4 regions of the Mesorhizobium sp. LNJC405B00 genome follow, and region 4 is predicted to be linked to each of the others. Evidence: predicted binding sites of a transcription regulator. Region 4 holds the regulator's gene; each other region holds the start of a gene.

Region 1 (7,391 bases), on a different contig from region 4:
GCAATGCGGCGCTGCCGTTGGTCGAGGTCTGCCGCCGGCTGACCAGCGCCGAACTGCCGCAGATCCATACCGCAATGCATCCGCTGTTTCGCGATGTCACCGACCATATCCGCACCGTGCAGGAAAAGATCGACAGCCTGCGCGAGGTTCTGGCCTTCGCTTTCGAAGCCAGCCTGCTGGTCGGCCAGAGCCAGGAAACCGCGAACACCAAGAAGCTGGCCTCATGGGCCGCGATCCTGGCGGTGCCGACGGCGCTCGCCGGCATTTACGGCATGAATTTCGACGACATGCCGGAACTGAAGATGCAATACGGCTATCCCGTCGTATTGGTCTCGATCGCGCTGATCTGCTCGTTTTTGTATTGGCGATTTCGGAAGAGTGGGTGGCTGTGATGGTAGGCAGTAGGCAGTAGGCAGTAGGCAGTAGGCAGTAGGCAGTAGGCAGTAGGCAGTAGGCAGTAGGCAGAATAAGGTGGCGCCTCACGAGCGCTACCCCATTCCCTACTGCCCAGTCCCCAATCCCTATTCCTAACTACCGGCTCCTGCGCCGCTCTGAAGCCGGCTGGAACGCCACCCTTGCGTGGTACTTGCAGTAAGGTCCGGTTTCAGCCGCCTCGTTGCCGCAGAAGTTGAAGTCTTCCGATAGCGGATCGCCATTCGGCCATTTGCAGGTGCGCTCGGTGAGATCGGTGAGCTGCAGATGCCGCGAGATCGGCACGACGACGTTTTCGACCGGGCGGATGTAGTGGCGCGCCACTGGCTCGGCGTCGAACTGCGCCTGCAGTGCGTTCGCCCCGATCGAAGTCGTGACATGGCGCTGCGTGGTTGCGGCGCGAGGCACCGATTTCTGGATCGAAGATCCCTGCGTTGTCTTCTTCTGACGCGCCGGCGTCGCGGTCGAGCGTCCGCGGCCCGACAGCTTCAGCCGGTGCACCTTGCCGATGACCGCGTTGCGGCTGACCCCGCCGAGTTGTGCGGCGATCTGGCTTGCGCTCAAGCCCTCCGACCACAGTTTCCTGAGAAGTTCGACCCGCTCGTCAGTCCAGTTCATGAGACCGCGCTCCTGCTATGTGTGCGGCAGCCGGAATCCGTTCCCGACCCGGCAATCTTTGCCGGGGCAGACACCACATATATTAGGTGATTAGGTCCGCCGCACGAAATCTAGTTATTTCCCGACTACAATTACCTCATGTGTTGACTCGGTGACAAGAGTCCCAGGTGCAACACGAATCGGTTTTTTAGGTTTTCCCCAACTTGCCCGGTCGCTTATGAGCCGGCGTCTCGTCGGGAGCTGGCCACGCGCCTCTGCACGACGTTTTCGTTGACTTCATGGCCGAAAAACACGATAAGCCGCAAAGGCCGCCGCTTTGGCGGCTTTTTTGATTTTTCCGGTACCGGAGACGCATATAATGAGCGGTTCGGCGCTTTACGAGACCTTTGCCCGCGCCCCTTTGGCCTTCGATCATGGCGAAGGCACCTGGCTGGTTACCGACAAGGGCGAGCGATATCTCGATTTCGCTGGCGGCATCGCGGTCAATTCGTTGGGCCACAGCCATCCGCATCTGGTCTCGGCGCTGACCGAACAGGCGGCCAAGCTCTGGCACGTCTCCAATCTCTACGAGATCCCGGGGCAGACCCGGCTCGGCGAGCGGCTGGCTGACGCCACCTTCGCCGACAAGGTGTTCTTCACCAATTCCGGCGCCGAGGCGCTCGAATGCGCGATCAAGACGGCGCGGCGCTACCAGTTCGTCAAGGGCCATCCCGAGCGCTTCCGGGTCGTCACCTTCGAAGGCGCCTTCCACGGCCGCACGCTGGCGACCATCGCCGCCGGCGGCCAGTACAAATATCTCGAAGGTTTTGGGCCCAAGGTCGAAGGCTTCGACCAGGTCGGCTTCGACGACATCGACGCCGCCGAAAAGGCGATCACACCAGAGACCGCCGCGATCCTGATCGAACCGGTGCAAGGCGAGGGCGGCATCCGCCCGGTGCCGACGCAATCCTTGAAACGGCTGCGGCAGCTCTGCGACCAGCACGGCCTGCTGCTGATCTTCGATGAGGTCCAGTGCGGTATCGGTCGCACCGGAAAGCTGTTCGCGCATGAATGGACCGGCGTGACGCCCGACATCATGGCGATTGCCAAAGGCATTGGCGGCGGCTTTCCGATGGGCGCGTGCCTCGCCACCGACGACGCTGTCGTCGGCATGACGGCAGGCGTGCATGGCACCACTTTCGGCGGCAATCCGCTGGCCATGGCGGTCGGCAACGCTGTGCTCGACGTCGTGCTGGAAGACGGCTTCCTTGAAGACGTCCAGCGCAAGGCATTGCTGATGAAGCAGGGCCTGGCGGCGGTCGCCGACGAATTTCCCGATGTCATCGAAGGCATCAGGGGCAGCGGCCTGATGCTTGGCCTGAAATGCGCCATGCCAAACACCAAGGTCAACATGGCGCTGCGCGACCAGCATCTGCTGGCGGTGCCGGCCGGCGACAACGTCATTCGTCTGCTGCCGCCGCTGACCGTCACCGACGCCGAGATCGGCGAAGCGCTCGATCGCATCCGCGCCGCCGCCAAGGGCCTGACCGACGCCATCGCCGCGGCCGCCGCGAAGTAATCCCGAGAACCATTCCCGATGAGCCTTCGCCATTTCACCGATCTTTCCGCCGTTTCCGAAGGCGATCTGCGCCTGATGCTGGACGATGCGGTGGTGCGCAAGGCGCGCCTCAAGGCCGGCGAACGGACCAAACCGCTCGAAGGCAAGGTGCTGGCCATGATCTTCGACAAGCCGTCGACGCGCACGCGCGTGTCCTTCGACGTCGGCATGCGACAGCTCGGCGGCGAGACCATCATGCTGACCGGCACCGAAATGCAGCTCGGCCGCTCCGAGACCATTGCCGACACCGCCAAGGTGCTGTCGCGCTATGTCGACGCCATCATGATCCGCACCACGTCGCATGAGCGGCTGCTCGAGCTGACCGAGAATGCCACGATTCCGGTCATCAACGGGCTGACCGACGACACCCATCCCTGTCAGCTGATGGCCGACATCATGACCTTCGAGGAGCATCGCGGTCCGGTTGCCGGCAAGACCATCGCCTGGACCGGCGACGGCAACAACGTGCTGCATTCGCTGCTCGAAGCTTCGGCGCGGTTCCGCTTCAACCTGAACGTCGCAGTGCCGGAAGGCAGCGAGCCGGCGCAAAAGCACATCGACTGGTCGAAGTCCAATGGCGGCAAGCTGCACTTCACCCGCTCGCCCGAAGAGGCCGTCGACCAAGCCGACTGCATCGTCACCGACTGCTGGGTGTCTATGGGCCAGGAACACCGCGCCCGCGGCCATAATGTCTTCTCGCCCTATCAGGTCAATGCGGCGCTGATGGCCAGGGCCAAGCCCGACGCCCTGTTCATGCACTGCCTGCCGGCGCACCGCGGCGAGGAAGTGACCGACGAGGTCATCGACGGGCCGCATTCGGTGGTCTTCGACGAAGCCGAGAACCGGCTTCACGCCCAGAAGGCGGTTTTGGCCTGGTGTCTGGGCGCTTGATCTCCAGGCGCTTGATCTCGAAGCGCTTGATCCGGGGCGGCGTGATGCCTATTTGCGCCGCATCACGCAAATCAAGCGCGTTTGGACGCATGCACCCCTCCGGGCCGCATGGCCGCGCCCTGGAGCTTTGTCATGTTGGAAACGCATCAAGTGACTGAACATCACCCCAAACTCGGCGAGTTCGGCTATGCCGGCGACGATCATGTCGTACCCTTCGAGGTCGGCCCGCTCGACGTGCGCGGCCGCACCGTGCAACTCGGGCCGATGCTCGACGCCATCCTCAACCGTCACGACTATCCCGAGCCGGTCGCCCGCCTGCTCGCGGAAGCCTGTGTGCTGACGGTGCTGCTCGGCACCTCGCTCAAATTCGAAGGCAAGTTCATCCTGCAGACCCGCACCGACGGGCCGGTCGACATGCTGGTCGCGGATTTCTCCACGCCTTCGGCATTGCGCGCCTATGCGCGTTTCGACGCCGACCGGCTGGAGGCCCTGGTGGCCGGAGGCCAGACCTCGCAGCAGACGCTGCTGGGCAGCGGCGTTTTGGCGCTGACCATCGACCAGGGCGCGCACACGCAGCGCTATCAGGGCATCGTCCAGCTCGACGGCGAGACGCTGGAAGACGCCGCGCGCACCTATTTCCGCCAGTCGGAGCAGATCCCGACCGACCTCAGGCTGTCGGTGGCCAAGCTGCTGACGCCAGGTCCCGGCGGCGCTCGTGAGCAGTGGCGCGCCGGCGGCATCCTGGCGCAGTTCCTGCCGCAGTCACCCGAGCGCATGCGCGTGCCCGACATTTCGGGCGGCGACGGCGATCCGCGTGACGTGACGCAGGAGCCGGCCGACAATTCGTGGCGCGAGCTGGTGGCGCTGCTCGGCACCATCGAGCCGACCGAGCTGATCGACCCGACCATCGGCGCCGAGCGGCTGCTCTACAGGCTGTTCCACGAACATGGCGTGCGCGTCTTCGGCGGCGTGCCGGTCGCCGACCAATGTTCCTGCTCAAGGGACAAGATACGCGGCATCCTCGAGGGGTTTTCCGCGCAGGAGATCAAGGACAGCACCGAAGATGGCGGCATCCACGTCGCCTGCGAGTTCTGCTCGAAGCAGTACGACTTCGACCCGGCGGAGTTTGCAACTCAGTAGCATCTCTTCCTTCTCCCCGTTCACGGGGAGAAGGTGCCCGAAGGGCGGATGAGGGCAGCGCGAACTTTGGTGAATGGCCGCGCATAGCCTAGGTCATGTGCGTGGAAGATAACCTCATGACTCTGGCGCTGCCCCTCATTGCCCTGCCGGGCATTTCTCCCCGTATAGTGACGGGGTGAAAACCCCTAATTCACCGTCCGTCGGGTCCCCGGCAGATCCAGCGAAAACGCGGGAATAGCGACGTCGAACGTCTCGCCCTTTTTGTTGCGCATGGTGTAGTGGCCGACCATGAAGCCGGAGGGCGTCGAGAGCGGGCAGCCTGACGTGTATTGATAGCTGTCGCCGGGATTGAGCTCAGGCTGGTCGCCGACCACGCCGGCGCCGCGCACTTCCTCGATCCGGCCGCTGCCGTCGGTGATGTGCCAGTAACGCGACATAAGCTGCACGAAATCGTCCGACTGGTTGTCGATCGTCACCTGGTAGCCCCAGACATAACGGTTCTCCGCCGGGTCCGAGCGGTCCTCCAGGTAGAACGGTCTGACCTGCACTTCGATGTTGCGCGTGACGGCGCGGTACATGGGCTGCTCCGGTTGCGCAGCAGGGAACATTTGTCGCGCCATGCGGTTTGATACGCGCAGAGCGGCATGTCCTGCCAGCCTCAAAGCGCAGTGCCGACAAACAATGTCATTTAAGTGACACATGACAATGTTGGTGTGCGCAAACCTTGCCGGCGACTCAAGGCCCATCTGTCGACTGACAAAGCAGCCGCGAGCGGCCTTTCCGGAGTGACCAGATCTCGATGGAACTAGCTCTCACAGCCGCCTTCGCTTCCTCCGCTTTGCTTCTTTCCAATCTCGCCAGCATCCTGCTTGCTTCGTCGAAACTGCAAGCGCGTCGCCTTATCCCTCCGCCGTCCGGCGAGCAGCCACCGGTCTCGATCGTCGTGCCGTCGCGCGGCGTGGAGCCGTTCACACAAGAGACGCTGCAGCGAGCCTTCTCGCTCGACTGGCCGCGCTACGAACTGATCTTCTGCGTCGCTCACGCCGACGATCCCGTCGTCAAACTGATAAACAGGGCGATCGTCCTGTTTCCCAACGTGCCGGCCCGGCTGCTGATCGGCGACGACCGCGTCAGCAGCAACCCGAAGCTCAACAACTGCGTCAAGGGCTGGGAAGCGGCGCGCTATCATTGGGTTATTCTGGCGGATTCCAACGTGCTGATGCCAAGGGATTACGTCCAGCACCTGATGGCGGCCTGGCGGACCAATACCGGGCTTATCTGCTCGACGCCGATCGGCTCTCGGCCGGATGGCTTTTGGGCCGAGGTCGAATGCGCGTTCCTCAACACGCTGCAGGCGCGCTGGCAATATGCCGGCGAGGCGCTCGGTCTCGGCTTTGCCCAAGGCAAGAGCATGCTGTGGAACAAACCGATGCTCGATACCAGTGGCGGTATCCGCGCGCTGGCCGCCGAGATCGCCGAGGATGCTGCTGCAACCAAGCTGGTCAACGGACTGGGCCTGCGCGTCAATCTCGTTGCCTCGCCTTTCGAGCAACCACTGGGGCAGCGCCGACTTGCCGACATCTGGTCGCGTCAGGCGCGCTGGGCGCGGTTGCGCCGCGTCACTTTCCCGCTGTTTTTCGCACCCGAGATCCTGACCGGCGTCGCCGTGCCGTTGGCGTTGGCGCTGGTGGCGGCCGCAAGTGCCGGCATCAGCCTGCCGGCCACGGTGTCGGCCGTGCTGACGGCGGCCTACATTCCCGAATGCGCGCTGGCCGCGGCCAAGGGCTGGCATCTGTCGCTGCGCATGGTCCCGGCGATGATGGTCCGCGACATGATGCTTCCCGCCATCTGGGCGCGCGGCTGGCTGAGCGGCGCCGTCGACTGGCGCGGCAACACCATGACCATCGGCACCAAGACGGCCGAACTGGAAGAGGTTTCGTCGGGAGCGTGACGCCTCGCGGCCTACCCGGCTGCCTTCAGCGCCTGCGCAACGTCCTCCAGCAGATCGTCCGTATCCTCAAGACCGACCGACAGCCTGAGCGTTCCCGGCCCGATGCCAAGTTCGGCGCGAGCTTCGTCGCTGAGGTTCTTGTGCGTGGTGGTCGCCGGATGGGTGATCAGGCTCTTGGCGTCGCCGAGATTGTTGGAGATCAGCACGATGTCGAGCGCGTTCTGCAAGGCGAAGGCCGCCTGCTTGCCGCCCTTGACGTCGAGGCAGATCAGCGTCGATCCGCCCGTCATCTGCTTCTTGACGATGTCGGCCTGCGGGTGGTCGGCGCGGCCGGGATAGATGACGCGGGCGATTTCCGGCCGTCCTGCCAGGAAATCCGCGATCTTGGCCGCGCTTTCCGTCTGCTGGCGCACCCGAACCGGCAGCGTCTCCAGGCCCTTGAGCAGCGTCCAGGCGTTGAACGGCGACAGGCTCGGGCCGGTGTGGCGGAAATAGTCGTGCAAATTCTCGTCGATCCATTTCTTGTCCGACAGGATGATGCCGCCGAGACAGCGTCCCTGGCCGTCAATGTGCTTGGTCGCGGAGTAGACGACGATATGGGCGCCGAGCTGCAAGGGCTTCTGCTGCAAGGGCGTGGCAAAGACATTGTCGACGATCAGCCTGGCGCCGATCGAGGTGGCGAGCGCCGCCACCGCTGCGATGTCGACCACTTCCAGCGTCGGATTGGTCGGGCTTTCCAGGAAGAACAGTTTCGTGTTCGGC
Region 2 (7,391 bases), on a different contig from region 4:
CCAGTACAGGATGCCGAACAGCAGGCAATAGCCCGCTATGACGCGCTGGAACCAGGCGAAGATGATCTCGACGCCCGAGGGCTGCAGCACGATGCGCCGCGACGTGACCTCGCTCACAGTTCGAGCTCCCGTTCGAGCGGCGCGAAATAGGCGTCCACCGAAGCAGCGTCGACCTCGGCCAGGCTTGCCGGCCGCCACTGCGGCGTCGAACCCTTGTCGACGAGGACGGCGCGGATGCCTTCATAGAAGTCGTGCCCGGCCAGCATGCGGTTGAGGATGCGGAACTCCATCTTCATGCAGGCTTCCATCGACAGCGTCAGCCCGGCGCTGATCTGGCGCCACGCGACATTGAGGCTGGTCGGCGAGCGGGTGCGGATGTTGGCCAGCGTCTTGGCGGCAAACTCGTCGGCGCCTGCCGCCCGCTCCAGGCTCTCGAGGATTTCGGCGAGCGACGGTTGGGAAAAATGCCGGGCGATGGCTTCCAGCACCGGCTGGGCGGTTTCGCGCCGGGCCGGCACGAAGAAGCCGCGCAGCACCGATTCCGGATCGCCATTGGCGCAGAGCCGGTCGAGAAAGGCAGCCTGGTCGGCGGCCTTGATGGTGTGGGTGGCCAGGCCCGACCACAGCGCATCGCCATAGCGAATGCGGTTGCCGGTCAGCGCCAGATACATGCCGAAGCTGCCGCCAAGGTCGGGCAGCAGATGGCTGCCGCCCACGTCGGGGAAGAAACCGATGCCGACTTCGGGCATGGCGAACTGGGCGTTCTCGGTCAGCACGCGCTGCGAGCCGTGGAAAGAGATGCCGACGCCCCCGCCCATCACGATCCCGTCGATCAGCGCGACATAGGGCTTTTTGTAACTGTTGATGCGGGCGTTGAGCCGGTATTCGTCGGCGAAGAACTCGACCGGCGGCTTCCCGGCGCGGGCCTCGTAGACGTGCATGATGTCGCCGCCGGCGCAAAACGCTCTGCCCTCGGCCTTGACGACGACGACATCGACGCCGGTATCGCGTTCAAAAGCGTCGAGCGCCTTGTCCAGCGCCTTGATCATGCGATGTGTCAGCGCATTGAGCGCCTGCGGCCGCGTCAGCGTGACGACGCCTGCCTTGCCCAACCGTTCGAAGCGGATCTCGTCGCCGCCGCCAAAGTCCATCGTCAGAGAATCCCTCCCCGCGCCTGCGGGACTGAAGTGCTAAAGGTGGCGCATGGGTGCGTCAACCGGCGGGCGCGGTTTGGATTTTCGCAAGGCAACGCGACCGTGCTTTGCCCCCGACAGAAATGCGCGCAAAATTGCCGGGCAAAACAGCCTTTCTTCTGATGCAGGGACAAACGCATGACGCTTGAAACCGCAGCGCCGAGCCATGGCTGGGAGATGCCGAAAAAGTTCGACCCGGATGATGTTCTCAGCCGCCCGCTGATGGCCAATCTGGCGACCGTGACGGCTGACGGCGCGCCGCGCAACGCGCCGATGTGGTTCATCTGGGAGGACGCTGCGATCTGGCTACTCGGCTCGACCGGCGCAAGTGCTGTCAAACACCTCGAACGTGACCCGCGCTGCGCCGTGGAGATCGTCCATTTCGACAATGAGGCCGGCATCCTGCTGCATCTCGGCCTGCGCGGCGTCGCCACCATAGAAGCGATGGCGCCGAACCGCTTCAAACGGCTGCTGCACAAATATCTCGGCCCGGAGGCGACCTGGAACCGCTGGTTCATCGACAATGTCGCCGACATCGGCCATCCGGACGGGCGCCTGATCCGGCTCGCCCCGGAGAGCACCTTCACCAACAATGTGTCGTTCTTCAAAACCGGCCCAGAACTGGCGTGGCCGCCGAAGCCGTAAGCAGCGCGTTATCGACTGGCACAATCGTGTCGCATTGGTCAGCGGCAAGGCCTCGTGGTAAAAGCCGCCCCGACCCGGAGTTTTTGCGATGAACAAATTCACCCCCGCGACGAGCAACAAATTCGCACCGGCAAAGCCCGCCGGTGCGCGCAGCGTCGACGAGATCACCGGCAGCCGCCGCTTGCGGCGCATGCGCAAGGCCGACTGGTCGCGCCGCCTGGTGCAGGAAAACCGGCTTACGGTGAACGATCTGATCTGGCCGATCTTCGTGATCGACGGCAAGAACTCGCGCGAGCCGATCGCCGCCATGCCCGGCGTCTTCCGCCTGTCGCTGGACCTCGCCGTCAAGGAGGCCGAGCGGGCCGCTAAGCTCGGCATTCCGGCGATCGCCACCTTCCCCAATGTTGAACTCAGCCTGCGCGACCAGACGGGATCGCACATCCTCGACCCGGAAAACATAATCAACCGCGCCACCCGCGCCATCAAGGACGCAGTGCCCGAGATCGGCATCATCACCGATGCCGCGCTCGATCCGTTCACCTCGCACGGCCATGACGGCATCTTGCGCGACGGCATCATCGTCAATGACGAGACAGTGGAACAGGTGACCGCCGCGGCCGTCATCCAGGCAGCGGCCGGCGCCGACATCATCGCGCCGTCCGACATGATGGACGGCCGCATCGGCGCCATCCGCGACGCACTCGACGCCAACGGTTTTTCGGATGTGGCGATCATGTCCTATGCGACGAAATTCGCCTCCGCCTTCTACGGCCCCTACCGCGAGGCGGTCGGCACCGCCGGCCTGCTCAAGGGCGACAAGAAGACCTACTATCTCGACCACGCCAATTCCGACGAAGCGGTGCGCGAGGCCGAGCAGGATATCGCCGAGGGCGCCGACATGCTGATGGTCAAGCCCGGCATGCCCTATCTCGACATCATCCGCCGGCTGAAGGACGAGTTCCAGATGCCGACCTTCGCCTACCAGGTTTCGGGCGAATATTCGATGATCAAGGCGGCGGCCGCCAATGGCTGGATCGACGGCGAGAAAGCGATGCTGGAATCGCTGCTCGCCTTCAAGCGCGCCGGCTGCGACGGCATCCTGACTTACTTCGCGCCGGAAGTGGCGCAGATGCTGAAGGGTTAGCCGGAACCTGGATGCTCCGGGTTCCGGCTTTTCCTCACGCCTTTGGCAAATAAGGAATCGTTCCGGCGAGATCGGTATCGTCGATCAGCTGGAAGCGGCTGTCGCTGCCCTTCCGGCGCTCCGCCACAAACGGGGCGTATTGCGGATCGTTGGTGAAGGCCTCGGCTGCCTTTGCCGACGGAAACGCCATGATGGCGATCAGGCTGGTGTCGAGCGGCTTGCCCTCGAGCGTCTTCACGTTGCCGCTGCGGGCGAGGTATTTGCCGCCATGCTTGTGCACGAGGTCGTGCACCGAAGCGGCATAGGCCGGCACCCATTTGTCGTCCTTCACCTTGATGTCTGCGATCACGTAAGCGGTCATTTCAAAACTCCTCATGGATCGGCACCGGACTGCCCGGCGACGTACCGCTGCCTCGCATGGCAGCGCCGGACCGCTCCAGTCACAGAACTGTACCGGGGGTGCCAGTACAGCTTCTGTACTGGCTGAACTCAGGTTTTCTGAATAAGGTCCGGCAACATCTTTTGGAGCTCACCACATGACACAAGCCGGTTACAAGCAATTCTGCCCGCTCTCCATGGCCGCCGAGCTGCTCTGCACACGCTGGACCATGGTGCTGCTGCGCGAACTGGTGGCGGGATCGACCCGCTTCAACGATTTGCGCCGCGGCGTGCCGAAAATGTCGCCAACCCTTCTGTCGCAACGGCTCAAGGACCTCGAGGCCGGCGGCATCGTCGAGCGGACCGAGATCGCGACCGAGAAGGGCGTGTTCGAATACCGGCTGACCGAGGCGGGCCGGGATTTGCGCCCGGTTGTCGAGGCGATGGGGTTTTGGGGCCAGAAATGGGTCGAGGCCAGGCTGTCGCTCAAAAACCTCGATCCGTCGCTGCTGATGTGGGACATGCGGCGCAATCTGAACCCCAGTCCGCTGCCGGACGGGCGCACCGTGATACAATTCCTGTACCATGACCTGCCGGCGTCAAAACGATCGTGGTGGCTGATCGTCGAAAAGCAGGGCGAGGTCGATCTTTGCTGGTACGATCCGGGCTTCGACGTCGATCTCTACGTCTCGACCGATCTGTGCACCATGACCTCGATCTGGATGGGGCTGACGACAGTTCACAAGGAACGCGACAAGATCAGCCTGACCGGCGATCTCGACGTCGCCGGCAAGATGCAGATCTGGCTTGGGCTCAGCCCGTTTGCGGTGATGCCGAAGCGCGTGGCGGCTTGAGGTCCCTGCGCATTCCACAGATCGGCTTGCCTCTAAAAATACTAGTTGCAAAATGCAATCAGTTTGAATACTGATTGCAAATCACAACTGGTCACCAAAGGGAGTCTTCCATGTCCAAACTGCGCGTCAATGCCTTCACCTTGTCGCTCGACGGTTTCGGCGCCGGTCCTGACCAGGACCTGCAAAATCCGCTCGGCGTTGGTGGCGAAGATCTGCACAAATGGATGACCGGCACCCGCACCTTCCACGAGATGGTCGGCAAGGATGGCGGCAGCACCGACGTGGACGACCGGTTCACCGTCCGCAGCTTCGACAATGTCGGCGCCTGGATCCTCGGCCGCAACATGTTCGGCCCGATCCGCGGCGAATGGCCGGATGAGAACTGGAAGGGCTGGTGGGGCAACAACCCGCCCTATCACGTGCCGACCTTCGTGCTGACCCATCACAAGCGCGACCCCATTGTGATGGAAGGCGGCACCATTTTCCGCTTCGTTACCGGCGGCATCCACGCCGCGCTCGAACAAGCAAAGGCTGCGGCCGGCGGCAAGGATGTCCGCGTCGGCGGCGGCGTTTCCACTATCCGGCAATATCTCAAGGAGAAGCTCATCGACGAGTTGCATCTGGCTGTGTCGCCAGTGTTGCTCGGGAGGGGCGAGAGCCTGTTTGCCGGGCTGGATATGCTGAAGCTGGGTTACCAGTGCACCGAGCAGGTGGCGACAGCGCTCGCCACGCATGTGACGATCAAGCGGGTGTAGTGGCGAAGTGATAGGCGCAGGCTTCTTTCTCCCCGTTCTACGGGGAGAAATGCCCGGCAGGCAATGAGGGGCAGCGCTGCTTTTGGAGGTTAGCAGCGTCCGACGACTGTGAATTCGCCGATGCCGGCGCTGCCCCTCATCCGCCCTTCGGGCACCTTCTCCCCGTGAAACGGGGAGAAGGAAAAGTGCTCAATACTTCTCCGGCACGTAAAGCTCGCGCGGCAGGACCTGGCGCTCGTACTCCGGGTTGAACACCCGCTCGGGCAGCGTGATTTCTTCGTGCGGCACGTCCTCATAGGGCAGCTGTTTGAGGAGATGGTCGATGCAGTTCAGCCGCGCCCGCTTCTTGTCGTTGCCTTCGACGATGTACCACGGTGCCTCTGGGATGTTGGTGCGGGCAAACGTCTCTTCCTTGGCCTTGGTGTACTGCTCCCAGCGCACGCGCGACTGCAGGTCCATCGGCGACAGCTTCCACTGCTTCATCGGATCGTGGATGCGCATCATGAAGCGCATCTGCTGTTCCTCGTCGGTGATCGAGAACCAGTATTTGACCAGCGTGACGCCGGAGCGGACCAGCATGCGCTCGAACTCCGGCACGTCGCGGAAGAACTCTTCGACCTGATCGGGTTCGGCAAAGCCCATCACCCGCTCGACGCCGGAGCGGTTGTACCAGGAGCGGTCGAACAGCACGATCTCGCCGCCGGCCGGCAGATGCGGCACGTAGCGCTGGAAATACCATTGTGACTTTTCGCGCTCGGTCGGCGCCGGCAGCGCCACGACGCGGCAGATGCGCGGGTTGAGGCGCTGGGTGATGCGCTTGATGACGCCGCCCTTGCCGGCGGAATCACGGCCCTCGAAAACCACCACTAGCTTCTTCTTGTGGTAGGCAACCCAGGACTGCAGCTTGATCAGTTGCGACTGCAAGCCGATCAGGTCGCGGAAATACTGCATGCGATCGATCGACGGCGGATGCGCGTTCTTGTAGATCTTGGCGATCTCCAACGACAGCGCCGGCTCCGAGATTTCCAGCTCATAGTCCTCGTCGAGCGTGTCGGCGAGTTCGGCTTCCAGCCAATCCCTGGCCGCAGAATTCTGCTTTAGCTCATTCATTTCCACTGCTCCGCTTGCCGGCTGACATGAAACCCTGAGCCGACTTGATATAGGCCGGCAATGACGGTTTTATTGCAAGCCGCCGGCCAGCCGGTCTTCACTGCAAAGCAGCGAGGCATTGCCGATCCAGCGCCCTGGCATGGCGACAAGCCGCTCAAATTGTCCTACAAATAGCGGACCCGTTCGGGCTTCCCCGCCCTTTCCTGCTAAAACCGCCTCCCCACCAAAACTACGAGGATCAGACATGGAATACCGCACGCTTGGCCGTTCCGGCTTGAAAGTTTCGGCGCTGACCTTGGGAACCATGACCTTCGGCGGCAGCGGGCCGTTCGCTGCCGTCGGCAATTCCGATCTCGCGGAGGCCTCGCGCATCATCGACACTTGCATCGATGCCGGCATCAATCTCATCGACACCGCCAATGTCTATTCCAACGGTCTGTCGGAAGAGATCATCGGCGAGGCGCTCGGCGGCAAGCGCAAGAACGACGTGCTGATCGCCTCCAAAGCGCGCATGCGGATCGGCAAGGGCCCCAATGACGAAGGCCTGTCGCGCCATCATCTGATCCGCGAATGCGAGAAGAGCCTGAAGCGCCTCAGGACCGATGTCATCGACATCTATTTCCTGCACGAATGGGACGGCGCGACGCCGCTCGAGGAAACCATCGCCGCGCTCGACACGCTGGTTGCCCAGGGCAAGATCCGCTATGTCGGCTGCTCCAACTATTCCGGCTGGCAGGTCATGAAGGCGCTCGGCATCAGCGACAGCCAGCACCAGCCGCGCTTCGTCACCCAGCAGATCCACTACACGCTGGAAGCACGCGAGGCCGAGTATGAGCTCTTGCCGATCTCGGTCGACCAGGGCCTTGGCGTTTTGGTGTGGAGCCCGCTCGCCGGCGGCCTGCTGTCGGGAAAATACCGCCGCGACAGTCCGACGGCGCGCCAGATCGGCGGCTGGTCGGAACCCCCGATCCGCGACGAGGATCGGCTGTGGCGGATTGTCGACGTGCTGGTCGATATCGGTGCGGCACGCGGCGTTTCGGCGGCCCAGGTGGCGCTGGCCTGGCTGCTCGGCCGGCCGGCCGTCAGCTCGCTGGTGATCGGGGCGCGCAACGAAGCCCAGTTGAAAGACAATCTCGCCGCGGCGAGCCTGACGCTGTCCTTTGATGAACGCCAGCGTCTCGATGCCGTCAGCCGGCCTCCGGTGCTCTATCCCTACTGGCACCAGCAGTTTACGGCGAAGGACCGCTTCGGCCCGGCCGATCTGGTTATGGACCGCAGCGTCATCTGACTTAAGGGCGCCGGAAGCCGCTAG
Region 3 (7,391 bases), on a different contig from region 4:
ATCTCATCAAACTGGTCTTGCCGACGCCGTTGCGGCCGAGCACGCAGGTGATCTTGCCGGCACCCGCCGTCAGCGACACACCGCGCAGCGCCTGGGCGGCGCCGTAATGGAGCGTGGCGTTGGAAACTTCGAGCATGTCAGCGCCTTCTCCAGAAGCGGAGGAACGAAAAGTCGAAGCGATGGAATTGCACCCGCCAGACCATGCTCATCTCCCGAGATAAACTTCGACGACCCGCTCGTCGGCCGAGACGAAATCGAGCGAGCCTTCCGACAGCACCGAGCCCTCATGCAGGCAGGTGACCTTGACGCCGAGTTCGCGCACGAAATGCATGTCGTGCTCGACGACGATGACCGAATGCTCGCGCGCTATGTCCTTGAGCAGCCGCGCGGTTTCCTCGGTCTCGGCATCGGTCATCCCTGCGACCGGCTCGTCAACCAAAAGCAGCTTCGGGTCCTGCGCCAGCAGCATGCCGATCTCCAGCCACTGTTTCTGGCCATGGCTGAGATTGGCTGCCAGATCGTGGCGCTTGTCGCCCAGCCGGATGATGCCGAGGATGTCGTCGATCTGTCTGGCTTCGGCGGCCGAGCGGCGATGGAACAGCGCCGGAAAGATCGAGCGCGGGCCCTTCAGCGCCAGCATCACATTGTCTTCGACGCTGTGGCTTTCGAAGACGGTCGGCTTCTGGAATTTGCGGCCGATGCCCATCATGGCGATCTCCGCCTCGTCGTGCCGGGTCAGATCGACCTGGCCGTCGAAGAACACTTCGCCCTCGTCGGGCCGGGTCTTGCCGGTGACGATGTCCATCATCGTCGTCTTGCCGGCGCCGTTGGGACCGATGATGGCGCGCATCTCGCCCTTGTCGAGCACCAGCGACAGATTGTTGATGGCGCGGAAACCGTCGAAGGAGACCGAGACGCCGTCGAGATAGAGGATGGTGTTGGACTTCGACATCGCTCTATTCCGCCGGCTGCGGTTCAGGCCCGGACGCGGACCAGGCACCGGGCGTTGTTGCTGCGCTGGGCACGATCTTCGATGGCGGCGGGGCATCAGGGTCTGTGCCCGCTTCCTCTGCAATCGCTGCAGCCCGCATCGCCCGAGCGTTACCGCGCCAGGAATCCCACATGCCGACGATGCCCTTGGGCAGGAACAGGGTTACGGCGACGAACAGGCCGCCGAGCGCAAACAGCCAGAACTCCGGCAGCAGGCCGGTGAACCAGGATTTGCCGGCATTGACCAGCAGCGCGCCGACGATCGGGCCGACAATGGTGCCGCGCCCACCGACGGCTGCCCAGATCACGACTTCGATGGAATTGGACGGCTCGAATTCGCCGGGATTGATGATACCGACCTGCGGCACATAGAGCGCGCCGGCGATGCCGGCCATGACAGCCGAGACGGTGAAGGCAAACAGCTTCACGTTCTCCGCCCGCCAGCCGAGGAAGCGGGTGCGGCTCTCGGCGTCGCGCACCGCCATTAGCAGCTTGCCGTATTTGGAGCCGACGATCGCCCAGGTGATGAAGACGGCGAGCGCGAGTATGATGGCGCTGGCGGCAAACAGGGCCGAGCGGGTGGCGTCGGCCTGCACGTTGAAGCCCAGAATATCCTTGAAATCGGTCAAGCCGTTGTTGCCGCCGAAACCCATGTCGTTGCGGAAGAAGGCGAGCAGCAGCGCGTAGGTCATCGCCTGGGTGATGATGGAGAGATAGACGCCGGTGACGCGGCTGCGGAAGGCGAACCAGCCGAAGACGAAGGCGAGCAGGCCGGGCACCGCCAGCACCATGATGGCGGCGAACCAGAAGTGGTCGAAACCGGTCCAGAACCAGGGCAATTCCTTGTAGTTCAGGAACACCATGAAATCGGGCAGGATCGGATTGCCGTAAACGCCGCGCGAGCCGATCTGGCGCATGAGGTACATGCCCATCGCATAGCCGCCGAGGGCGAAGAAGGCGCCATGGCCGAGCGAGAGGATGCCGCAATAGCCCCAGACGAGATCGAGCGCCAAGGCAAGCAATGCATAGCAGAGGTACTTGCCCGTCAACGCGACGATGTAGGACGGAATATAGAACGCGCTTTGCGGCGACACTGCGAGGTTGAGCAGCGGCACGATAATGGCGGCCGTCAGCAGGATGAAAATAGTGATGGCGATGCGACGGTCGGCACCCGCGGCGAAGAAGCGTCCCGTGATCATGTTTCCACCGCCCTGCCCTTGAGCGCGAACAGGCCGCGCGGGCGCTTCTGGATGAACAGGATGATCAGCACCAGCACGACGATCTTGCCGAGCACCGCGCCAGCATAGGGTTCGAGAACCTTGTTGACGATGCCGAGCGAGAAGGCGCCGACCAGCGTGCCCCAGAGATTGCCGACGCCGCCGAAGACCACGACCATGAAGCTGTCGATGATGTAGCCGCGGCCAAGATTGGGCGAGACATTGTCGATCTGGCTGAGCGCGACGCCGGCAATGCCGGCAATGCCGGAGCCGAGCGCAAAGGTCAGCGCATCGACCCAAGGCGTCCTGATGCCCATCGAGGCGGCCATGCGGCGGTTGGCGGTGACGGCGCGCATCTGAAGGCCCCAGGGCGTGCGCTTCATAACAAAGAGCAGCACGCCGAAGACGGTGAGCGCGAAGACCAGGATCCAGAGGCGGTTCCAGGTGACGGCGAGTTGGCCGACATCGAACGATCCCGACATCCAGGAGGGGTTGCCGACCTCCTGGTTGGTCGGTCCGAAGATCGAGCGCACCGCCTGCTGCAGGACAAGCGAGACGCCCCAGGTTGCGAGCAGCGTTTCCAGCGGCCGGCCGTAGAGGAAACGGATGACCCCGCGCTCGATGATCAGGCCGACGGAAGCGGCAACCAGGAAGGCGAGCGGCAGCGCGATCACCAGCGACCAGTCGAACAGGCCGGGGAATGAGGTTCGGATCACCTGCTGGACGACGAAGGTGGTGTAGGCGCCGAGCATCACCATCTCGCCATGCGCCATGTTGATGACGCCCATGACGCCGAAGGTGATGGCGAGGCCGATGGCGGCCAGCAGCAGCACCGAGCCAAGCGAGATGCCGTACCATATGTTCTGGCCGGCATCCCACAGCGCCAGGCTCGAATTGATGCTGGCGATTGCCGCCGTCGCGGCATCCTTGACCGCGCCTTGCGCATTGGCCTCGACCGCGGTGAGCAGCGAGACCGCGTCGCGGTCGCCGCGCGCGCCGATCAGGGCAATGGCGGCAAGCTTGTCGGCCTCCGGCTTATCGGAGACCAGCACCGATGCCGCGCGCGCCTGTTCGAACAATGCCTTGACCTTGGCGTCGGTCTCGGCGGCGATGGCTGCATCGAGCGGCTCGATATTGGCGGCATCGGGGGTCTTGAACATGGTGTCGGCGGCGGCGATGCGGACAGAAGGATCTTTCGCGCGCAACGTCAGCGTTCCCAGCGCATCGCGGATGACGCGGCGCAGCGTGTTGTTGACCTTGATCTTGGTGATGTCGGCCTTGGCGGCGTCGCCGGCTTTCTCGCCACTCAGCGGGTCGAGCAGCGTGACGCTGTCAGCGGCCTCACTGCCGACGAAGACGGCTGAATCGGCTTTACGGATGTAAAGGTTGCCTTCGGCGAGCGCTGCAAGCGGGCGCTCGACCAGCGGATCGCCGGTGGCGGCAAGCTCGCGCACGACGGCCTCCGTGGCGGAAAAGCCGGTGCCGGTGGCGAATTTGGCGACGATGGCGCGCAGATCGGCTTCGGCTGCGTTCGACGGCAAAAGACTTGCCACCAGGAACACCAGCATGAGGCCGAGAGTGCGCAACAGGATCATCCGTTCAGATACTCTTCTGTGGGGAAATTCCGCGTCCGGGCGGGCTGAAGCGCCCGGACGCTTGGCGGTACCGATCGTGGACGCGTCCACGATCGGTCGGTCCCGGGAGGGATCAGTTCGTGCCCTTGCCGCCGCATTTGCCGGTGGCAACGTTGAAGTTGCCGCAGGACAGAGGCGCGCGCCAATCCGAAATCAGGTCCTTGGAATCGGGCAGATAGTCGGACCATTCGTCGCCCATCACGAGGCCGGGCGTCTGCGACACGGTCTCGAACTGGCCGTCGGCCTGGATCTCGCCGATCAGCACCGGCTTGGTGATGTGATGGTTCGGCATCATGGTCGAATAGCCGCCGGTGAGGTTCGGCACGGACACGCCGACCATGGCGTCGATGACCTTGTCGGGATCGGTGGTGCCGGCCTTTTCGACCGCCTTCACCCACATGTTGAAGCCGATATAGTGAGCTTCCATCGGGTCGTTGGTGGTGCGCTTGTCATTCTTGATGAACTTGTGCCAGTCGGCGATGAACTTCTTGTTTTCGGGTGTGTCGACGCTCTCGAAATAGTTCCAGGCAGCGAGATGGCCGACCAGCGGCGCGGTATCGAGACCGGCCAGTTCTTCCTCACCGACCGAAAAGGCCATGACCGGGATGTCCTCGGCCTTGATGCCCTGGTTGCCGAGTTCCTTGTAGAACGGAACGTTGGCGTCGCCATTGACGGTCGAGACGACGGCGGTCTTCTTGCCGGCCGAGCCGAATTTCTTGATTGCGGAGACTTCGGTCTGCCAGTCGGAGAAGCCGAACGGCGTGTAGTTGACCATGATGTCTTCGGCGGCGACGCCCTTGGCCTTCAGATAGGCCTCGAGGATTTTGTTGGTGGTTCGGGGATAGACGTAGTCGGTGCCTTCCAGCACCCAGCGCTTCACCGAGCCACCGTCCTCGCTCATGAGATAATCGACGGCAGGAATCGCCTGCTGGTTCGGGGCGGCGCCGGTGTAGAACACGTTGCGCTCGCTTTCCTCGCCCTCATACTGGACGGGGTAGAACAGGATGTTGTCGAGTTCCGAGAACACCGGCAACACCGATTTGCGCGACACCGAGGTCCAGCAGCCGAACACGGCGGCGACCTTGTCCTTCGAGATCAGCTCGCGCGCCTTTTCGGCAAAGAGCGGCCAGTTGGAGGCCGGATCGACAACGACCGCCTCGAGCTTCTTGCCGAGCAGACCGCCCTTGGCATTCTGCTCTTCGATGAGCATCAGCATGGCGTCTTTCAGCGTCGTCTCCGAAATCGCCATGGTCCCCGACAGCGAATGCAGAATGCCGACCTTGATCGTGTCTTCGGCGGCCTGGGCCGGAGACGACATCGACAGGCCGGCGGCGACCACGCCGGCCGAAAACATTTTTGTTATTGTGGAGAAATTACCCCTCATACCGAAGACTCCCAAGCTGTTTGATTGCACCGCGATAATGCAATGCAACTGCCGTGCCAAACGCAAAGGCGCCGCTCACGAAGATGGAATAGCCGAGCGTTATCAGCCGGTTGGTATATTAGCCTCGAGAAAACAGTGGTAGCCGGCGAAAATTGATTGAGGCAAATTTGCGCAGCGCACATGGCTTTTGCCTAATTTTTGCCCAATTGAGACAAATGCCTAGTTTTTGATCTCCGGCCGTGTGTTCCGGGCTAACAATGTTGCGGTACCGCGCAAAAATAGGGCAAGCTCGCCCTTCAAAAGAGTGACGTCATGACATCTCGCACCTCATGCATTTCCGGCATCCTGCTGCTGATGGCAACGAGCGGCGCCGCGCGCGCCGATTTCAGCGAGGGCAAGCTTCCGGACGGCACCTATCATTGCGAGGTCTATTTGCTCGGCGCCTTCCTCAACCTCGGCGACATCACTATCAAGGGCAATGTCTATAGTGGTCCGGTGACATTCGGCACCGCGACGCAAGGCTACAACTATCAGATGAATGCCAATGGCGAGATCACCTGGCTCGGGCCGCTGGGCGGCTATACCACCGGTGGCAACTCCGTCTCCATGACACAGGCAACACTGGACGGCGAGACCGCCCCGTCATTCGACATCATTCTGAAGCAGCCCGACGGCGCCTTCACCGCCTCGACCTGCACCAAGGGCTGAGCGATGCGTAGTGCCGCGCCCAGTTGCGGCAAAACCTTCCTCTTATGTCATGTGAATGTTGCCTAAGCAGACTAGGGGCAACGGTGCGCCGTAACATCCACCCTGAGAGGCAGACACCATGGCCAATACACCGTCTTCATCCTCCCCCGTCATCCGCGAAATCATTGCCGAGCGCGTCTCGCGCCGGTCTCTTTTGAAAGGCAGCCTCGCCTCCGGCGCGCTGATTGCCGGCGGCAGCTTTGTCGGCTCCTTGTTTGCCGGCGAAACGCATGCCGCCGCAGCGCAGTCGACGCTCGGCTTTCCCGAGCTGAAGCGGGTCTACGACAAGACCCATGCCGCCGCCGAAGGCTATGAGACGACCATCGTCGCGCGCTGGGGCGATCCGCTTGCAGCTGGCCTCGCCGAATTCGACGGCAACAAGGTCGCGGCGGAGGAACAGGAAAAGCGCTTCGGCTACAATTGCGACTACATCGCCTTCATGCCGCTGCCGAAGGGCACGGTGAATTCTGATCATGGCCTGCTCTGCGTCAACAACGAATACATCTCGCCCAATGTGATGTTTCCGGGGATGACCGAGGGCGATGCCGGCAAGACGATGACCAGGGAACAGGTCGATCTCGGCATGGCCGCGATGGGCCATTCGATCGTCGAGGTGCAATTGAAGGACGGCAAGTGGGAAACCGTAGCCGACAGTCCGCTGAACCGCCGCATCACCGCCAACACCGAAATGACCGTTTCCGGACCGGTTGCCGGCCATGCGCTGATGAAAACCTCGGCCGACGCGACTGGCACCAAAGTGCTCGGCACCAGCTACAACTGCAGCGGCGGTTTCACCCCCTGGGGTACGGTGCTGACCTGCGAGGAAGGCGTGTCCGACATTTTCGGCGGCGACCCGAAAAGGGCGCCGACCGCCGACCTGCTTGACCGTTACGGCTTCGACGGCTCCGATATCTATGGCCGCGGCCGCTTCCATGACCGCTTCAACCTCGACAAGGAACCGAACGAGGCCAACCGCTTCGACTGGGTGGTCGAGATCGACCCTTACGATCCTCAGTCCAGGCCGGTGAAGCGCACGGCACTTGGCCGCATGTCGCATGAGGCCTCGACCGTGGTCCTCAACAAGGACGGCCGCGTTGTCGTCTATATGGGTGACGACGACTATTTCGAATATATGTACCGCTTCGTCTCGGCCAAGGCCTATGACAAGGCCAACCCGGCCTCCGGCGCCGATCTGCTCGACGATGGCGTGCTGTCGGTCGCCCGCTTCGATGCCGATGGCTCGATGACGTGGCTGCCGTTGGTGCACGGCCAGGGCAAGCTTACCGTCGAGAACGGTTTTGCCGACCAGGCCGAGGTGCTGTTGAAGACGCGGTTTGCGGCAGATGCGCTCGGCGCCACGCCGATGGACCGGCCCGAGGACATTGAGACCAATCCGGTGACCGGCCGCGTCTATGCGGT
Region 4 (7,391 bases):
GCCGGAAACTACGCCATCTGGCGCAGCGCCAAAATGATGGGCGAGGATGCCGAGCCGGTCGATATCGGCGACGCTGATATGCGGGCGCTGGCCGCTCGTGCGCGAGAGACGGACGGACCGGAGCGCGAAGCCTATCGCAGGGCCGGTGAGGCGCTCGGCTTCGGCCTCGGCAGCCTGTTTGCGCTGATCGACCCGGCCCCCGTCGCCATGGTCGGCGTCAGCGCCGCCGCGTTCGACCTGATCGAACCGGCATTGCGCGAAGCGATCGCCCAGACCGCCGGCGGCCAGCACTCGAAATCGATCTCCTTCGACACCGAGCCCAACGAGCTGCCGCTGATCCGCGAAGGCTGTGCCATGCGCGCGCTCGGCTTCGTCGATCAGGAGATTTTCGCGCCGGGCATTCAGGCCAAATCCGGCAAGCATGTCGCCTGAATGGCCGGCAACGGCGCGACGCGCAGCATCCTAGTCTTCCCTGATCGCGTAGCCGGCGCCGCGAATGGTACGGATGACATCCGGCATGCGGCCGTTGTTGACCGCTTTGCGTAAGCGCCCGACATGGACGTCGACGGTTCGCTCGTCGATATAGATCGTCTCGCCCCAGACATTGTCGAGCAGTTGGCTGCGCGAGAACACGCGGCCGGGATGGCGCATCATGAATTCGAGCAGCCGGAACTCGGTCGGTCCGAGCCTGATCTCGCTCTTCTTGCGGTAGACACGGTGCGACTCGCGGTCGAGCACGATGTCGCCGACCTTGAGCACGCTGGACAGCACTTCCGGCTTGGCCCGGCGCAGCAGCGCCTTCACGCGCGCCATGAACTCCGGCGTCGAGAATGGCTTGACCAGATAGTCGTCGGCACCGGTGGACAGGCCGCGCACGCGATCGCTTTCCTCACCGCGCGCGGTCAGCATGATGATCGGCAGCCGCTCGGTTTCGGGCCGCACTCTAAGCCGCCGGCAGAGCTCGATGCCGGAAACAGCGGGCACCATCCAGTCGAGCACCAGGAGATCGGGCACGTTTTCCTGCAGGCGGATCTCGGCCTCGTCGCCGCGTGTCACCACCTCGACCTGATAGCCTTCGGATTCGAGGTTGTAGCGGAGGAGCACGCCTAGCGGCTCCTCGTCCTCCACGACCATGATGCGTGGCGCGATCATAGGCAGTTCACCCTCATCAGGCCGGCGTGGCCATCGCCGTCTCGTCCTGCTTCGGACGATTGGCGGGCAATTGCTGGCCGGTCAGCACATAATACGCATTTTCGGCGATGTTGGTGACATGATCGCCGATGCGCTCAAGATTCTTGGCGCAGAACAAGAGATGCGTGCAGGCGGTGATGTTGCGAGGGTCTTCCATCATGTAGGTCAAGAGCTCACGAAACACGGACGTGTATTTGACGTCGATGCGCTCGTCGTCATTCCTGAGTTTTGCAAGAGCTGCCGCATCGGTGGCGGCATATTCCTCGACGACGCCTTGCACCTGGATCAGCACCAGTTGCGCCATGGCATCGATGGAGTGCGAGAGGTCGCGCGGCGTGACGCTGAGGCCCACGGTGCCGACGCGTTTGGCGATATTCTTGGCGAGATCGCCGATGCGCTCGAGGTCGCCGGCCATGCGGATCGAGCCGACCACGGCGCGCAGATCGTTGGCCATCGGCTGGCGCTTGGCGATCAGCGTGATGGCGCGGTCGTCCAGTTCGCGCTGGCGCGCATCCATGATGGCGTCGTCGGACACGACACGCTGTGCCAGCGCATTGTCCGAATTGAGCAGCGCCTTGGTCGAGCCGCTGACCATCGAGCCGGCCAGATCGCCCATGTCGCGGATCAGCTTACTGATCTGCCCGAGCTCTTCATCGAAGGAGGCGACGGTATGTTCACCCATGATCTTGGTCCTCGTGCCTGAAAATTCACCCGCCGGACGGCTCAGCCGAAGCGGCCGGTAATGTAGTCCTGGGTGCGCTTGTCGTCGGGGTTGGTGAACATCTTGTCGGTGGCGCCCTCCTCGACGAGATAGCCGAGATGGAACATCGCCGTGCGTTGCGAGACGCGCGCCGCCTGCTGCATCGAATGGGTGACGATGACGATCGTGTAGTTCTGGCGCAGCTCGTCTATCAGCTCCTCGACACGGGCGGTGGCGATCGGATCGAGCGCCGAGCAGGGCTCGTCCATCAAGATCACTTCCGGCGACACGGCGATGGCGCGCGCGATGCACAGGCGCTGCTGCTGGCCGCCGGACAGGCCGGTGCCGGGCTCCTGCAGGCGGTCCTTGACCTCGTTCCAGATCGCCGCCTTCTTCAGGCTCTGCTCGACGATCTGGTCCATGTCGGACTTGCGCTTGGCCAGCCCATGGATGCGCGGGCCGTAGGCGACGTTCTCGTAGATGGACTTCGGGAACGGGTTGGGTTTCTGGAACACCATGCCGACGCGGGCGCGCAGTTCGACGACATCGATGTTCTTGTCGTAGATGTCGTCTTCATCGAGCGTGATCTTGCCGGTCACCCGCGCCGAATCGATGGTGTCGTTCATGCGGTTGAGGCAGCGCAGGAAGGTCGACTTGCCGCAGCCGGACGGGCCGATCAGCGCCGTCACCTGGTTCTGGCGGACGTCGAGATTGACGTCGAACAACGCCTGCTTCTCGCCATAGAACACGCCGACCTTGTCGCCGCGCATCTTGATGACTTCGTTCGACTTGGCGTTCATTTTGTCGCCCACTGCATTCTCAAGGGACTGTTCGGTCATGATGTTCATACCAAATTGCCTTTTTTCTACCAGCGCCGCTCGAACCGGCGCCGGAGCACGATCGCGGTGATGTTCATGGCCATGAGGAAGACGAGCAGGATGATGATGGCGCCGGACATGCGCTCGACAAAAGCGCGCTCAGCCTCGTTTGCCCACATATAGATCTGAACCGGCAGCGCGGTCGCCGGATCGAAAGGCGTCGTCGGATAATCGGCGACGAAAGCGACCATGCCGATCAAGAGCAGCGGTGCTGTCTCGCCGAGCGCACGCGCCAGGCCGATGATGGTGCCGGTAAGGATGCCTGGGGCGGCAAGCGGCAGGATGTGATGGAACACCATCTGCATCTTGGAGGCGCCGAGACCTAGGGCCGCCGAGCGGATCGACGGCGGCACCGCGGCGAGGGCGGCGCGCGTGGCGATGATTATGGTCGGCAATGTCATCAAGGTCAGCACCAGGCCGCCGACGAAGGAAGCCGAGCGCGGCATGCCGAGGAAGTTGATGAACACGGCAAGGCCAAGCAGACCGAAGACGATCGACGGCACCGCCGCGAGATTGTTGATGTTGACTTCGATCAGGTCCGTAAAGCGGTTCTTCTTGGCGAACTCCTCCAGATAGATCGAGGCGGCGACGCCGATCGGCAGCGCCAGCAAAAGCACGATCATCATCATGTAGAACGAACCGATGATGGCCACGCCCATGCCCGACGTCTCGGGCCGGCTGGAGGCGCCATAGCTGAACAGGCCGGTGTTGAAATGCTCGGCCATCGCGCCTTCGGCTTTGAGCTTGTTCATCCAGTCGATCTGCTGGTTGGACACCTTGCGGCGCGCTTCATCGACGCCGAGGTCGATCTGGCCCTTGAAGGCCGAGTCGAGATTGGCGGCGGCCAGGATGTCGACGTCACGCGTCGTGCCGATCACCGACGGATCGGCGGAGACGATGTCGCGCAGCTGGACGCGGGCGCCTTCCGACAGGAAGCCCTTGAGCTTCAGCATCATCGGCTTGTTGGCCGGATCGATGCCGAGCTTGGCCACCAGCGCGTTTTCGGCGAGCTTGGGATAGTTCGCCTTGATCAGCACATTCGGGTCTGTGGCACGCTTGTTCGAGGGGTCGATGACCTTCTCATCGAAGGTGATCGGAAGCGTCACCGTCGTCTGCCAGAAGGCGGTGTAGCCTTTCGAGACGATGGTGATCAACATGATGGCCAGGAACGCCAGGCCCACCGAGATCGCAATCACGCCATAGATGCGGAACCGGCGTTCGGCGGCATAGCGCGCCTTCAGCCCGATGTCGCGGCGCGGACGCGCGACGGCGCCCGCCATCGTGTCCAGGGGGATGTCGGTCATTCGTACTGCTCCCGGTACTTGCGCACGATGTAGAGGGCGACGATGTTCATCACCAGCGTCAGCGCGAACAGCGTCAGGCCGAGCGCGAAGGCGACCAGCGTCTGCGGCGAGTTGAACTCGAGATCGCCGGTCAGCTGGTTGACGATCTTTACGGTGATGGTCGTCATCGCCTCGAACGGATTGGCCGTCAGATTGGCGGCGACGCCCGCCGCCAGCACGACGATCATCGTCTCGCCGATGGCGCGCGACGCCGTCAACAGGATGGCGCCGACGATGCCGGGCAGTGCCGCCGGCAGGATCACCCGCTTGATCGTCTCGGAGCGCGTGGCGCCGAGGCCGAGCGAGCCGTCACGCATTGCGCGCGGCACCGCGGTGATGATGTCGTCGGACAAAGAGGACACGACCGGGATCAGCATGACGCCCATCACCAGACCGGCGGTGAAGATGCTCTGGCCCTGGATGAAGGGCGAGCCGCCGGTGAGTGCCGCCGACAGGTCGCGCAAGAACGGTCCGAGCGTGACAACGGCGAAGATGCCGTAGACGATGGTCGGAATGCCGGCCAGCAGTTCCAACGCCGGCTTGACCACCGAGCGCACACCGCGCGAGGCATATTCGGACATGTAGACCGCCGACATCAGCCCGACCGGCACTGCCACCAGAAGGGCGACGGCGGCGATGTAGAGCGTGCCGGCGAGAAGCGGGACCAGGCCGAACTGACCCTGGCTGCCGCCGGAACCGGCGGCGGCGAAACGCGGATCCCACACCGTGCCGAAGAAGAAGCTCACCGGCGACACGCTCTCGAAGAAGGTGATGGTCTGGAACAGCATCGACAGCACGATGCCGACCGTGGTCAGGATGGCGATGGTCGAGGCCGCAAGCAGCCCCCACAGCATCAGCTTCTCGACATTGTTGCGCGCCCTGGCGCGCGGTGCGATCTGCCTCAGCGCATAGAAGGCGCCGGCGATCGACAGAGCGAAGGTCAGCACGGCGCCGAACAGGCCGAGCCGGTCCTGGACCTGGTTCGCCTCGACCGCGATCGGGATCATATAGTCCTGGGTGTCGCTGGCCAGTGCCACGCCCTTGGCGGCGAGCAGCGGCTGCAATTCGGCGAAAGTAGCGGGAAGTGCGGTATCGCCATCGAGCCGACGCAGGCCCTTGGCCAGGCTCTTCACCAGGCTGGCGTCGAGCGCTTCGCTGGCGACCTTTGTGTCGGCGGTGCGCTCGGGCAAAGCGGCATGGATATGCCGGTCGAGATAGAAGGAAGAGCCGATATCCCAGACGGCGAGCAAAAGGACGGCAGGCAGGACCGCGAGCAGAAAGGCCCACCAGCCATGATAATGCGCGCGCGAATGCGGCTTGACCTTGCCGGTATCCAGCGCCGCGGCGCGCTGGCGGCCGACCACAAAAGCGACCACGCCTATGGCAATGACTATGGCGAGTACGAGCAAGGACGACATAACCCACCCCAGGGAAAATTCAGATCGCCGCCGCCGTTGCGGCAAGCGGCGAAATCAGGGCGCGGAGTTCATCCGCGCCCTGATCCGTCCGTTGATTACATTGTCTTTCCAGCGGCGAAGGCGTCGCGCTGGCCCTGACGTTCGGCGTCGGGAGCGGAAACCAGGCCGTACTGGGCGAGCGGGCTTTCCGGGCCGATCATCTGGTCATCAAGGAAGAACTCGACATATTCCTTGAGGCCGGGAACGACGCCCAGATGCGCCTTCTTGACGTAGAAGAACAACGGCCGCGACACGGGGTACGTGCCATCGGCGATGGTCTGCGTCGAAGGCACGATGCCTTCGACGGTAGCGACCTTCAGCTTGTCGGCATTGTTCTCGTAGAAGGCGAGGCCGAACACGCCAACGCCGGTCTTGTTGGAGTCGATGCGGGCCAGCGTCTCGGTGTAGTCGCCGTCAATGTCGACAGCCTTGCCGTCCTTGCGGATGGCGATGCAGGTCTTGCCGATTTCCTTGTCGTCGGCGATGCCGGCAGCCTTCAAAGCGGCCTTGTCGCAGCCGGCGTCGAGCAGCTTGGTCTCGAACACTTCACGGGTGCCGTGCTTCTCACCCGGGATATAGGCGGCGATATCCCAGTCGGGCAGCTTCGGATTGACCTGGTTCCACTTGGTGTTCGGGTTGTCGACCAGCTTGCCGTCGACCACCAGCTTGGCGGCGAGCGCCTTGTAGATGTCGGCGGGAACCAGCGCCCAATCCGGACCCTTGATGTCGGTGGCAAAGACGATGCCGTCATAGCCGATGCGGACTTCCTGGACGTCCTTGACGCCGGCGTCGGCGCAGGACTTCAGCTCGTCCTTCTTGATCGGGCGCGAGGAGTTGGCGATGTCGATCGTGTCTTCGCCGACGCCCTTGCAGAACTCCTTGATGCCGGCGCCGCTGCCGCCGGACTCGACCACCGGGGTCTTGAAGTTGGTGAAGGTTTCGCCGAACTGCTCGGCGACGATCTTGGCGTAAGGCAGCACGGTCGACGAACCGGCGACCTGGATCTGGTCACGCGCAGCGGCGACACCGGACGATGCGGCGAACGCTACCGCCACGGCCGATGCCGTAACGAGGAATTTCTTCATGTGGCCTGCTCCTGTTCGGAAGATGGTCTCTTGGCGCCCTCTTCAAACCGGCGCCCGCTGAGGCCAATAGCCTTCGATTATTACAGTCGCATGACAGTTTCGTGTCAGCCCGGTAACGTCGCACAGACGTCTTGTGGGCCGCCCCCTTTAAGCCGGTTTGTGGGAATGGAAGTTGCCGCTGGAATCAGACGCTTGCGCGATCCGTGCTGGCATCAAGTCCCGGCACACCGCAGGCCGCGATGCCGAGAAAGAAAAACCGGACGGGAGCGCGTTGCCCGTGGCCAGAGCGAATCTTGGCCGAGCCATCGCCAAAAACAGGTCCGTTGGGGTAGATTCGACGCTGTTTCTTGTCGGCGGTCGCTTGCTCCCGCCCGTAACTGAATGAGCGGTTTCGTTGCGACCATTGTCCTGACTGGGCGCCAGCTTTGATATGGTGCGATCGCACCATATCCTTGGCTGTTGCGGCGCGGCCGAATCCCGGCCGGCGCCGCAGGTTGCTATCCAGCGTCTCGTTGGGCTTCGCTTGATATGCCGACCCAGCGCTCGACCTTTTCGAGCAGCGCCCTGGGGCTGATCGGCTTGGGCAAATAGTCATCCATGCCGGCTTCCAGGCAGCGCTCACGGTCGCCCTTCAAAGCATGCGCGGTGACGCCGACGATCGGGATATGCATACCCGTATGTTCTTCAAGCCGGCGAATTGCGGCGGTGGCCTCGAGCCCATTCATCTCCGGCATCGA

What was found. Region 4 encodes PhoB, which activates phosphate uptake and scavenging genes when phosphate is short. Its sites were predicted from a motif close to TGTCATNNANCTGTCAT; they were not measured.
Region 1: X756_RS143120 (ceramide glucosyltransferase) is a predicted target of PhoB. The motif match lies at 5,361-5,377, and genes of this name have one in related genera.
Region 2: ppk2 (polyphosphate kinase 2) is a predicted target of PhoB. The motif match lies at 6,140-6,156, and genes of this name have one in related genera.
Region 3: X756_RS149875 (PhoX family phosphatase) is a predicted target of PhoB. The motif match lies at 5,979-5,995, and genes of this name have one in related genera.

What each region holds. Positions count from the first base shown of each region.
Region 1 covers NZ_AYWC01000013.1:132,726-140,116, forward strand. The annotation lists gene X756_RS143150 (magnesium and cobalt transport protein CorA) at 1-392, shown strand, start outside; gene X756_RS143145 (GcrA family cell cycle regulator) at 532-1,050, opposite strand; gene X756_RS143140 (aspartate aminotransferase family protein) at 1,409-2,608, shown strand; gene argF (ornithine carbamoyltransferase) at 2,627-3,538, shown strand; gene X756_RS143130 (Hsp33 family molecular chaperone) at 3,647-4,678, shown strand; gene apaG (Co2+/Mg2+ efflux protein ApaG) at 4,864-5,256, opposite strand; gene X756_RS143120 (ceramide glucosyltransferase) at 5,478-6,629, shown strand; gene X756_RS143115 (O-succinylhomoserine sulfhydrylase) at 6,641-7,391, opposite strand, start outside.
Region 2 covers NZ_AYWC01000012.1:30,022-37,412, reverse strand. The annotation lists gene X756_RS144315 (DUF6163 family protein) at 1-117, opposite strand, end outside; gene X756_RS144320 (enoyl-CoA hydratase/isomerase family protein) at 114-1,151, opposite strand; gene X756_RS144325 (pyridoxamine 5'-phosphate oxidase family protein) at 1,332-1,838, shown strand; gene hemB (porphobilinogen synthase) at 1,927-2,982, shown strand; gene X756_RS144335 (DUF1330 domain-containing protein) at 3,017-3,343, opposite strand; gene X756_RS144340 (helix-turn-helix domain-containing protein) at 3,519-4,214, shown strand; gene X756_RS144345 (dihydrofolate reductase family protein) at 4,325-4,969, shown strand; gene ppk2 (polyphosphate kinase 2) at 5,159-6,079, opposite strand; gene X756_RS144355 (aldo/keto reductase) at 6,324-7,367, shown strand; gene X756_RS144360 (glycosyl transferase family 90) at 7,388-7,391, opposite strand, start outside.
Region 3 covers NZ_AYWC01000007.1:293,007-300,397, forward strand. The annotation lists gene urtE (urea ABC transporter ATP-binding subunit UrtE) at 1-136, opposite strand, end outside; gene urtD (urea ABC transporter ATP-binding protein UrtD) at 206-952, opposite strand; gene urtC (urea ABC transporter permease subunit UrtC) at 957-2,189, opposite strand; gene urtB (urea ABC transporter permease subunit UrtB) at 2,186-3,802, opposite strand; gene urtA (urea ABC transporter substrate-binding protein) at 3,915-5,225, opposite strand; gene X756_RS149880 (hypothetical protein) at 5,538-5,933, shown strand; gene X756_RS149875 (PhoX family phosphatase) at 6,052-7,391, shown strand, end outside.
Region 4 covers NZ_AYWC01000011.1:237,540-244,930, forward strand. The annotation lists partial or broken gene X756_RS01000000165835 (ROK family protein) at 1-432, shown strand, start outside; gene phoB (phosphate regulon transcriptional regulator PhoB) at 463-1,152, opposite strand; gene phoU (phosphate signaling complex protein PhoU) at 1,169-1,873, opposite strand; gene pstB (phosphate ABC transporter ATP-binding protein PstB) at 1,915-2,739, opposite strand; gene pstA (phosphate ABC transporter permease PstA) at 2,757-4,073, opposite strand; gene pstC (phosphate ABC transporter permease subunit PstC) at 4,070-5,530, opposite strand; gene X756_RS144915 (substrate-binding domain-containing protein) at 5,626-6,654, opposite strand; gene X756_RS144910 (PAS domain-containing protein) at 7,152-7,391, opposite strand, start outside.